One region of the Tolypothrix sp. VBCCA 56010 genome, then DNA from elsewhere that is predicted to be linked to it. Evidence: riboswitches for the same ligand, from Rfam matches in the RefSeq annotation. Region 1 holds a riboswitch; each other region holds the start of a gene.
The links. A riboswitch is a leader RNA that binds a small molecule or an ion and turns the genes downstream of it on or off. The one in region 1 is predicted to bind cyclic di-AMP.
Positions count from the first base shown of each region.

Region 2: another riboswitch for cyclic di-AMP. It lies ahead of ntrB (nitrate ABC transporter permease); the one in region 1 lies ahead of AABK37_RS22420 (hypothetical protein).
Region 3: another riboswitch for cyclic di-AMP. It lies ahead of AABK37_RS27145 (universal stress protein); the one in region 1 lies ahead of AABK37_RS22420 (hypothetical protein).

Region 1 covers NZ_JBPAOH010000070.1:9,001-12,278, forward strand. Annotated here, with positions in the region: gene pgmB (beta-phosphoglucomutase) at 1-1,043, shown strand, start outside; gene AABK37_RS22410 (hypothetical protein) at 1,027-1,236, shown strand; cyclic di-AMP (ydaO/yuaA leader) riboswitch at 1,324-1,449, shown strand; gene AABK37_RS22415 (hypothetical protein) at 1,666-1,875, opposite strand; gene AABK37_RS22420 (hypothetical protein) at 1,868-2,110, shown strand; gene AABK37_RS22425 (hypothetical protein) at 2,316-2,543, opposite strand; gene AABK37_RS22430 (hypothetical protein) at 3,118-3,278, opposite strand, start outside.
Region 2 covers NZ_JBPAOH010000100.1:5,254-8,531, forward strand. Annotated here, with positions in the region: gene AABK37_RS27155 (ABC transporter substrate-binding protein) at 1-778, opposite strand, end outside; gene AABK37_RS27160 (hypothetical protein) at 730-999, opposite strand; gene ntrB (nitrate ABC transporter permease) at 1,045-1,896, opposite strand; cyclic di-AMP (ydaO/yuaA leader) riboswitch at 1,998-2,236, opposite strand; gene AABK37_RS27170 (sensor histidine kinase) at 2,491-3,278, shown strand, end outside.
Region 3 covers NZ_JBPAOH010000100.1:1,553-4,830, forward strand. Annotated here, with positions in the region: gene AABK37_RS27140 (class I SAM-dependent methyltransferase) at 1-692, opposite strand, end outside; gene AABK37_RS27145 (universal stress protein) at 1,116-1,757, opposite strand; cyclic di-AMP (ydaO/yuaA leader) riboswitch at 1,955-2,137, opposite strand; gene AABK37_RS27150 (ABC transporter ATP-binding protein) at 2,165-3,001, opposite strand; gene AABK37_RS27155 (ABC transporter substrate-binding protein) at 3,043-3,278, opposite strand, start outside.

The sequences.
Region 1 (3,278 bases):
GCCGTAATGCAGGTGAAGGAATTCACGCAGCCAGTGCAGGTGGAGTTTGGCAAGCTGTGATTTTCGGGTTTGGCGGTATCCGCATGACTCAATTTGGTCCTGTAGCTTGTCCTAATTTACCACCTAATTGGACACGCCTCAAGTTTCGCTTGCAATGGCGCAATGAGTGGTATGACTTTGATTTGACTGCCAGTAAAGAGGACAAGGAGATACGGGGACAAGGAGACAAGGAGACAAGGGGACAAGGAGGACAAGGGGGACAAGGAGGACTCGTTGGAAAAATTTCTCCCTTGTCTCCCCCCTCCTCCCCCTCCTCCACTCCCCACTCCCCACTCCCCACTCCCCACTTTCCCTCCCAAATCCAAGGTGTCATCTTTGACTTAGATGGCGTTTTAACTGATACTTCGGAGTTTCACTATCTGGGTTGGAAGCGACTGGCAGATGAAGAAGGTATTCCTTTTGACCGCGAGGCAAATGAAGCGATGCGAGGATTGCCGCGTCGAGAATCGCTATTGCATATATTAGGCGACAGCGAGGCAACCGAAGAGCAAATTCAGGAGATGATGGAACGTAAAAACCGTTACTATCTCGAATTCATGCACAGTATCAAGCCAGATAACTTGCTGCCTGGAGTATCTAATTTATTACAGGAATTGCGAGATGCTGGGGTTAAAGTCGCTTTAGGTTCATCTAGCAAAAATGCCCAAACTGTCATCGATCGCTTGGGTATTGCTGATAAATTAGATGCTGTAGCTGATGGTTACAGCGTCTCCCAACCGAAACCAGCACCAGACGTATTTCTATTTGCAGCCGAAAAATTAGGGCTTTCACCCTCCGAGTGTGTGGTGGTGGAAGACGCAAGCGCAGGTGTAGAAGGTGCGCTGGTTGCGGGAATGCGAACTGTTGGGCTAGGTCCAGTGGAAAGAGTGGGTAAAGCACATGTTGTTTTACCCAGTTTGGAAAACGTTTGCTGGCAAGATTTACAGCAGCAAATAGTTACAAGCGATAACCAAGCTGCACTTGTAGGTGGAATGGCAAGATAAGGAAGTAGGGGAGACAAGGGAGACAAGGGAGACAAGGGAGATGAGGGAGATGAGGGAGATGAGGAAGAAGAAAATTTATCTTGTCCTCCTTGTCCTCCTTGTCCCCTTGTCCCCCTTGTCCCCTTGTCTCTTTGTCCCCTTGTCTCCCTTGTCCCCCTCATCCCCCTCATCCCCTACCGCGATCCAATGGTAAATCCTAAGTAATTTCCGAGCTTATGCCTCTTGACTATTAGGACATCTCAGTATATTTTATTAATAAAGTAAGTGGGTAAAATCGCCTAATTCAATCTAGCCAAGTTAGATTAGAAGCGGAGGAACCAGTAATTGGGGCGAATCTCTTTTTAGAGAAAGACACCTTCCAGTCTTAGCCCGTCAGCTAACTCCGTCGGCATTGGGAGGAGTACCTTTGACATAAGCTTGCTCTAAGCATTTGTCTTTTTGCTCTTCTAAGTGGCATCACTGTTATTATTGGCAGTGATGTATTCTGTTTTTTCACCCACCTCGCCAACCGCCACAAATACACGGAGGCTAGGATGATTAATTACAAGCAGTCGATTGTAAAATCGAAGAAAGAGTTGAACGGCGTTAGTGTTGATTATACTGAGTTGGAAGAAAATCAGTATCAGGAGTCATTCTCTTTTCTCACAGAAGCTGAAGCACTAAATTTCGGTAGAGTTTGCATTGAACGATTAATCAAATTAAAGTCTAAATCCATCAATAAAGCGTATTTGTAGCTGGTAAAACACGGATAATGTTTTGCAGCGCTATGGTTAGAGAATAAGGCGATCGCCATTTTGCAAGCGTGTTTCACAAAGGAGATATAAATGCCCATTAAAAATCGTACTTTCTTTACAGATGTAGAATTTTTCCCTGATTACAATTTTCAACTAATTGGCGAATGTGCTGGCAAAAAACTTTTACTAATTGGCAGAACCAAAGCTTACGGCGATCCAATTGTAGCAACAAGTCAAACAGACAAGCCAAGTCACGAAGATTTATATGCCTCTGACCTCTACGAATTGATGAAGATTAGCCAAGAACAAATCAAGGTTACAGGGCTTTCTTGATCATGATGGCATTAATAAAAATTTAACGGGAGCGCTTATTGTGGGTACTGTCAACTTAACAAACACTTGTGCTAGATGATTGAGAACAAATTTAAATCACGGTACGTGTCAAGCTGGTATTTTTCAGGTATATCAGCTTTCGGTTAAGTTGACAATACTTTTTTTTGGTTCTTTTCCCTGGCAACGTTAATAAAATTAAGAACTATTAGTAGTCTCTAAAAATTGAAGTCAAGCGTTTATGATGTGTTAACCACTCTTGACAAACTTCTTTAGTAAGTTCTATCTCTTTTTCAGTCAAAAGCTCATCTGGTTTTTCCAGAGCTAAAATATGAGCAACTTGTGCAGCTTTTTGGTAGTCTACGCCACATTTGATTAGCTCTGTGTGAAATAATTCCTCTTTTTTTTCAACTGATATAAAAAATTTTCGTTGCATGGATGGAAAAAAAGTATCTTATATAAATTTGGCAATTTCTATAAGATTTGTCACCTGTCGTAAGAAAGATAAGCATTTTATGCATTGAGTAAAGGTTTGTCTTATTTAGTCTGATACAAACCTTGATTTTTCTTGGCAATAAAAAACCTCGGTGCGATGAACCGAGGTTTGTAGGAGAAGTTCAAATCTCAATAAGAGATATTGATTTCTGAGATTATGTTAATAAATATAACAATTAGGTTAAAATCGAGCTACGATGATTCATACAGAATATTCTATACAAATCATAAGAAATACTTATAATGAGAGATGATGTTTTCACTTAGATTTAGTAGCAGCGATCGCTCTAGAAATGTAAAGTGCGCTCTTCTTTACGGTGCGTTATTGTTCGTAACGCACCCGAAAAATGTTCACTGATTAGGGCAGGTAACGGGAGCAGATACCAAATTAGTAGCATTAGACACAGAGTAAATCAGCGTTACTTCGCCCTTATCGTTGATTACCCAGCCAGTTGCAGGTACGATTGCGATCGCATGATTGTCTTGACGATAATTTCGCGGCAGGTGTCTTGGGTTTATGCTGCTGCGCTAGTGAGGGTTAAATTTCCCCCCTTGCCCGCACCAAATGTGATAGCACTGACTTGTGCTTTATCTGGCACTAGCAACTGTTGAGTGTTAATCGTTAAATTCCCTCCACTGCCCAATGCTTGCGATCGCACAACATTAAAGATATTGC
Region 2 (3,278 bases), on a different contig from region 1:
AACCGACGCCTTCGTTACCTTTAATTGCCCGTGTATTCCAAGGTTCCGCAACCATGTAAGCTTGCATTGCGCCAATTCGCACGTTTGTTACCATCTGGGGGGGTGGAACAATGATGACGCGAAACTCTTTCAGGGGATCGACACCTGCGGCAGCGGATACGTAGCGGACAAAGTATTCGTAAATGGCGGAACTCAGCACCACAGCCCAAACTTTGCGTTCTGGGGGTTGGCTGTCAAAGTATGCCCGGAATTGTTTGCCAAATGCTTCTAAATCGCCGTTGTACTCGTACCACGGACGCAAGCCGAAATCCCACATGGCTTTGTTCATGGTCATGGCGTTGCCGTGACGGTGAATGGTCATTGCCGCACACAGAGGGGCGTGGCGTGCGCCTTCTGCACCGATTCTGGCGTTGGTGACGGCACCGGATACTACGGGTGAGGCATCAAGGCGACCAAAAATTAGACCGTCGCGGGAGGTTGCCCAACTAGCTTCGCGGTTAAGTTTGACGTTCAAGCCATACTTGCGGAACAAGCCTTTTTTCCAGGCGATCGCAAATGGCGCACAATCATTCACCGGAACATAACCAACGGTGATATCCGGTTTTTCTAAGTCTTGGGATCTAACTACTGGTTTTATAGCTAAAGCTTCTTCAGTCAGTCCTTTGGCAGAGCGATCGCCTGAAATTGCACACGAAGACAGCGCCAGTCCCGCTGTCGTTGCTCCCATTCCTAATATAAAGTCTCGTCGATTCCAGTTGTTATTGTCGGTGTTACCCATACGTCATTTTCACCGATGATTGGTAATTGGGCATTGGGCATTGGGCATAGGGCATTGGTAATTGGGCATTGGGCATTGGGCATTGGGCATTGGGCATTGGGCATAGGGCATTGGGGAGCCAGTGCGTTGGACGGGTTTCCCGGCTTGAAGCACCTGGCGTCATTGGTAATAATTCTTTTTCTAGTCCAAGCGTCCAAGCGTCCCCATTCCCCATTCCCCATTACCCATTACCCATTACCCATTACCTATTACCCATTACCCATTTTCTAACTTGAAGTTGTCGGGCGGCGAGTTACTAATTGTTGAATTTTGCTCACGGCGAAGTCAAGTAGTAGCCCAGTTATGCCAATTACGAACACGGCTAAAAATACTGAACTCAAATTTAAACGACTCCATTCATCCCAGACAAAAAAGCCAATCCCAATACCACCTGTGAGCATTTCTACAGCAACAATTACTAGCCAAGCAATCCCTAAACTAATTCGCAAACCTGTAAAAATATACGGCAAACTTGCGGGCAAGATAATTTTTGTAATCCGTCTCCAACGAGGCATTTCTAGCACCCGCGCTACGTCTAAGTAATCTGGAGAAACGCTAGAAACTCCTAAAGCAGTGTTAATAATTGTGGGCCATAATGAAGTAATGAAAATAACAAAAATAGCTGACGGATCTGCTAAGTTGAATATGGCTAAGGCTATAGGCAACCACGCTAGAGGCGATACGGGTTTAAAAATCTGAATGATCGGATTAAAAGCTAACATTGCCGATTTGGACATGCCAATCAGAAAACCCAGAGGAATTGCCACTATAGCACCTAACAAAAAGCCAAGTATTACCCGACGCAGACTTGCTAGCAATAACCAACCAATTCCTAAGTTGCCTGGTCCGCGTTGGTAAAATGGATTTAAAATGTAGTCCATATTCGCTACTAATGCCTCAGGGGGGGTGGGCATTAATTCATGGTTGGCAAGGGCGATAACCCACCACAATAAGATAATCCCCAAGAACCCAAGGATAGGTAATAGAACTACATCTTTGATAATCACAGGTTTTGCCTGTTTCCAAACAGCCTGTCCCGCAACTGCTACAATAGCAGCCAAATTCAATTGAAATATCATTTTCACCTCAACAGATTTAAGCGCAGGTACGAAAAATCTGAGCAGCACCAGCCTTCGATACTGATGAGGTCATAACATTAATAATAATGTTGCTTGCCTCTTCAGTCTCTTCTCAATGCCTACGAAGTTAGCTGACGGGCTAGGGCTGAGAAATACCCTTCTTAAGAGAGTTATGAGTTATAAGTTATGAGTTATGAGTTATGAGTTCAAAACTCCTCACTCTTCACTCTTCACTCCTGACTTTTGACTCCTGACTCTTAACTTTCTATAAAATACGCCCCAAAATGTGGTTCCTCCGCTCTAGGATCTCATACCTAAACTGTTTAGGTAATAAAATTTGCTAGATTAAGCTGACTTACTCAAGTTTAATTGAGATTTTAACATGGTTAGTTGGTAAAGATAGTTATATTAAGATTTTTTAATTAAATATTTTCTCTAATTCCGATATAAAATAAACAAGATAAATGATAAATTTACGTCTTGGGACAGATGAATTATCCAAAAAATGCTAAAAAGTCAAGAGGGCGATCGCTAAAATAATTATATATAGGTATTTATCAGCTTATTCATTTATTCTTTGCCGAAGCTACCATAATGGATTTGAGTGAATTTTTGCTTGAAAAAACAGACACGATTATAGTAAAGTGGGTGGAAGCCGTTCGCCAAGACAAGAAGATTGAAAGTGCTAACGACTTATCTCGAAAAGCGATAGAAAATCATATCGATCATGTCCTCTCAGGGTTAGCAACTGTACTTTCGGAATCTCAAAATAGTGAAATTCAGCCGATAGTTGATGCGAGTTTGCATCATGGTAGTCTCAGAGCAGAACAAGGCTTTAGTGCTGCGGAAATTGCACGAGAATATAGGATACTGCGTCAAGTTATATTTTCGATTTTAGAGCCACAATTGCTGCAAGCATCAGCATCAGAAGTAATGCGGACAGTGCGGTTAATTGATATGGTATTAGATGAAGCGATCGGTCGCTGTTTTCAAAGCTACACTGAGCAGCGATTATCAGAACTAGAGCAACTGCAAAATCACTTAACTCTCAACAATCAAGAACTGAGTCGCTTAGTTCGCGCAAATCAAGATAATTTGTCACATTTAGCGCATGAATTAAAAACTCCTCTGACTTCAATTATTGGCTACTCGGATTTGTTTTTGCGCTTACAACGACAAAACACAGAAGTAAAAGATAACGTTAAGAATTTAGAACACATTGAGCGCGTGCTACGTAGTGGGAGAAAATTACTACACTTAATTAATGATGCACTAGAATTGTCGCGCTATGAAGCTGGACAAATGAAATTGCACCCAGCATCTATCAATGTCGATAAATTAATTAACGATGTGTATGAAATGTTAGAGCCTTTGGCACGTAA
Region 3 (3,278 bases), on a different contig from region 1:
TCTTGCCAAAACTCTTGACTTTCTTGCCTCACTCCATCAGGAGAAACTATCGGTTTTTGCCACCGAACCTCTTTAAAGCCGACACTTTGGAATGCCCATTCATAGGTGGCTTGGCTAAGATAATAGTTATTGAAGCTGAATTTTTTCCCATCAACTTTGAATGTGTGTTTTATAGCTGTGCCTTCTGTGAGCGGCTCATCCACACTTTTGATAAATCCATATTTTTCAGTTGTGAGATAGGAAGCAGGTGGTTGTTCGCTATTATTGTTGACAGTGACAAAACGACCCCCCGGTTTCAGGTTGGCGTATATGCTCTGACACATTTTAAACAGTTGTTCTTTGGTTTGGGCGTAATTTAGCAGATAAACAGCAACCACGAGATCGAAGCTGCCAATTTTACCAAGTTCGAGTACATCAGCTACGATATATTCAATTTCTTGCGCTTGTGAGGCTTCTTCCTGTCTTGCAAGTTCGATCATTTTTTCAGAATTGTCCACCCCGAATACTCGTGCAGCGCCCTTTTGTTTAAATTGTCTGGTGTAGAATCCTTCACCGCAAGCGAGATCGAGGAGCGATTTTCCGGTCAAATCGTCTAGTAAATTAAAGAATGTATATGCTTCAATATGCCGTCTAAACGGCAATTCTTTGGATTTTTTATACAGAAGAGCTATGGTATCATAATCGGTTGTCATTTTTATCCCTCGCGCTCAAGTTTCTTCAATACAAAAGTTAAATGTTCTGAAATTCCATGAACTAAGCGATATACTGAGTTACGGCAATAACCTGTTACTTGTGCAACATATAAATGTCAATCTTCCTTGTGCCAACAACCAAATTATTTGATAGCGTGTTCGTTCAATTCGGTCAGATGTTTATCGGTAAAGCTGAAATAGCTCTTCCACGCTTTGGTGAGGCTCTAAATTTATGCGTTTAGGCATAACTTCTGACTTTGCACCCTTAAGATTCCCAGAGTTATCATATCATTCTGGTGCAGCCGGAATCGATATAACACCAAGCGTATTAGGTTATAGGTGGCTTTTTGAAGTCAGGAAATGCCTAATTTATTAAAAAAGACGTTCCGTCGGAACGTCTCTACTATTAATCGAACATTTGAATTAAATGTTTATACAATTGGGAATACCCAGAACAACGCAGGGTAAATCAGAGTCTAGTGTTTGGATAATCGGATGATTTATAGACTGACAACCCAGAAACAGGATATCAGCTGCTTCTAATTTAACTACTTTTTGAAGTTCTTCAGCAACGCAACCAAACCGCAAATGAGCTTTGAAGGAACCCTGCCATTCTTCAGCCAAACTGCGTGCTTGCCAAAGAATTCGGTCTGCTTGGGTAAGGTTGTCTGTTAATTTTGTTTCTAAAGAAAGTGCGTTTGATGTGAGTTGAGGTTGAGATAAAACGGATGTAGTAGACTTGGATGCATAGTTAACCGGACATGCCAATGAAGGTTCATGCATTTCGGAATGAAAGACATCTAAATACTGATTTTTTTGATTTTCTTCTACTACATAAACAGCTTGAACTATAACTTGTACGTTAGTGGCTAAACGTGTTTGATGGGCAATCCAAAAAGCCATATCTAGTGCGGTGTGGCTGTTGGGAGAACTGTTATAACCAACGATTAAGTTAACTGATTTTGCTGGTTGAGCTTTTTCAGCACAAGATGTTTTTGGTGATAGCAATACCATTTGCTCAATTAAGTCATCACGACCTATTGCGCTTTGAAGACGAACTAACATTGGCTTGATTTTCACAGGTTTAACTTCTCTCTACTAAAATTAACGATGAACGAGAAGCAGGGTAACTAAAGGCTGAAGTGTAAAGGATGAAGTATAAATTAAGAAGTATATCTTTATATCCTTCATCCTTTGTTATTCATCTTTATATTTAAGGAAACCCCAATAACAACTGCTATAAAAGCCAAAGTTTTGGGGGTTCCTTCCATTGCCGACGGAGTTAGCTGACGGGCTAAGACTGGAAGGTGTCTCTCTCTAAGAATTACGAGTTAAATAGTAAAAATTACTCACTCTTAACTCATAACTCTTCACTTGATATGAGATACGCCCCACAAGATGGTTCCTCCGCTTCAAATCTAGGTTTGATGAATTTGAATTAGGCTACCCACTAGGATAAATGATAGTGTATTTTACTCGTCTTGAGTAAAATAGCGATCTAAGAAGTTTAGTGCGTGGTTGCGAAGTTCAAAATATTCTTTTGAGTTTCGCATGGCTGCACGATCGCGTGGATGTTCAAAAGGAACTTCTAATATTTCCCCGATATTAGCCGCTGGACCGTTGGTCATTAAGACAATGCGATCGCTCATGTAAATCGCTTCATCCACATCATGAGTAATCATCATTACCGCTTGTTTGTGGTTTTCCCAGATATCTAATACCTGACGCTGCAATTTTCCGCGAGTTAAAGCATCTAACGCTCCAAAAGGTTCATCCATGAGCAACATTTTCGGACGAATGGCGATCGCTCTGGCAATACCTACACGCTGTTTCATACCTCCAGAAATTTCATCAGGATATTTGTCAGCCGCCGCTGTTAAATTTACCATTGCTAGATGCTCGTTAACAATGCTAATTTTCTCCGGACGAGATGCATTTTTTAACACTTCATCCACAGCCAAACGGACGTTTTCTCGCACCGTTAACCAAGGTAGTAACGAGTAGTTTTGAAACACCATCATTCTTTCCGCTCCCGGCTTGTTAATTTGTTTACCATCAAGCCGCACTGAGCCGGAAGTTGCTTTTTCTAAACCAGCAACAATTTTTAATAAAGTAGATTTACCGCAACCAGAGTGACCAATTACAGATATATATTCGTCTTCACCAATACTGAGATTCACATTATCTAAAACGACAAATTTTTTACCTTCTGGTGTGGGATAAGCTTTCACTAAATTTTCAATTTCCAGAAATTCACTGCGGGGTGTGGCGATATTGTAGTTATCCTCAGAAAAAGAGGTCGATTTCATCTTGAGAAACTCCTGAAATAATACTGATGAAGAGTGATTTTTTAACTCATATAAAAACGGGTAGGTGCATTTGCCCTAATCTCAAAACTATTGAGATAGCCCACAGGATCGCTAGGGTCAAAGCCTTTTTTGTCGATGAATACTTCTGGTGATTCCACTTTGTAATCATCTTTGGGAGAATCGATACCCATTTCAGCGGCAATTTCCCGGTATAAATCAGTCCTCCAGCCTTGTTGAGCCAGTTTATCAGCATTTTTGGGAAATTCTTTAATTTGTC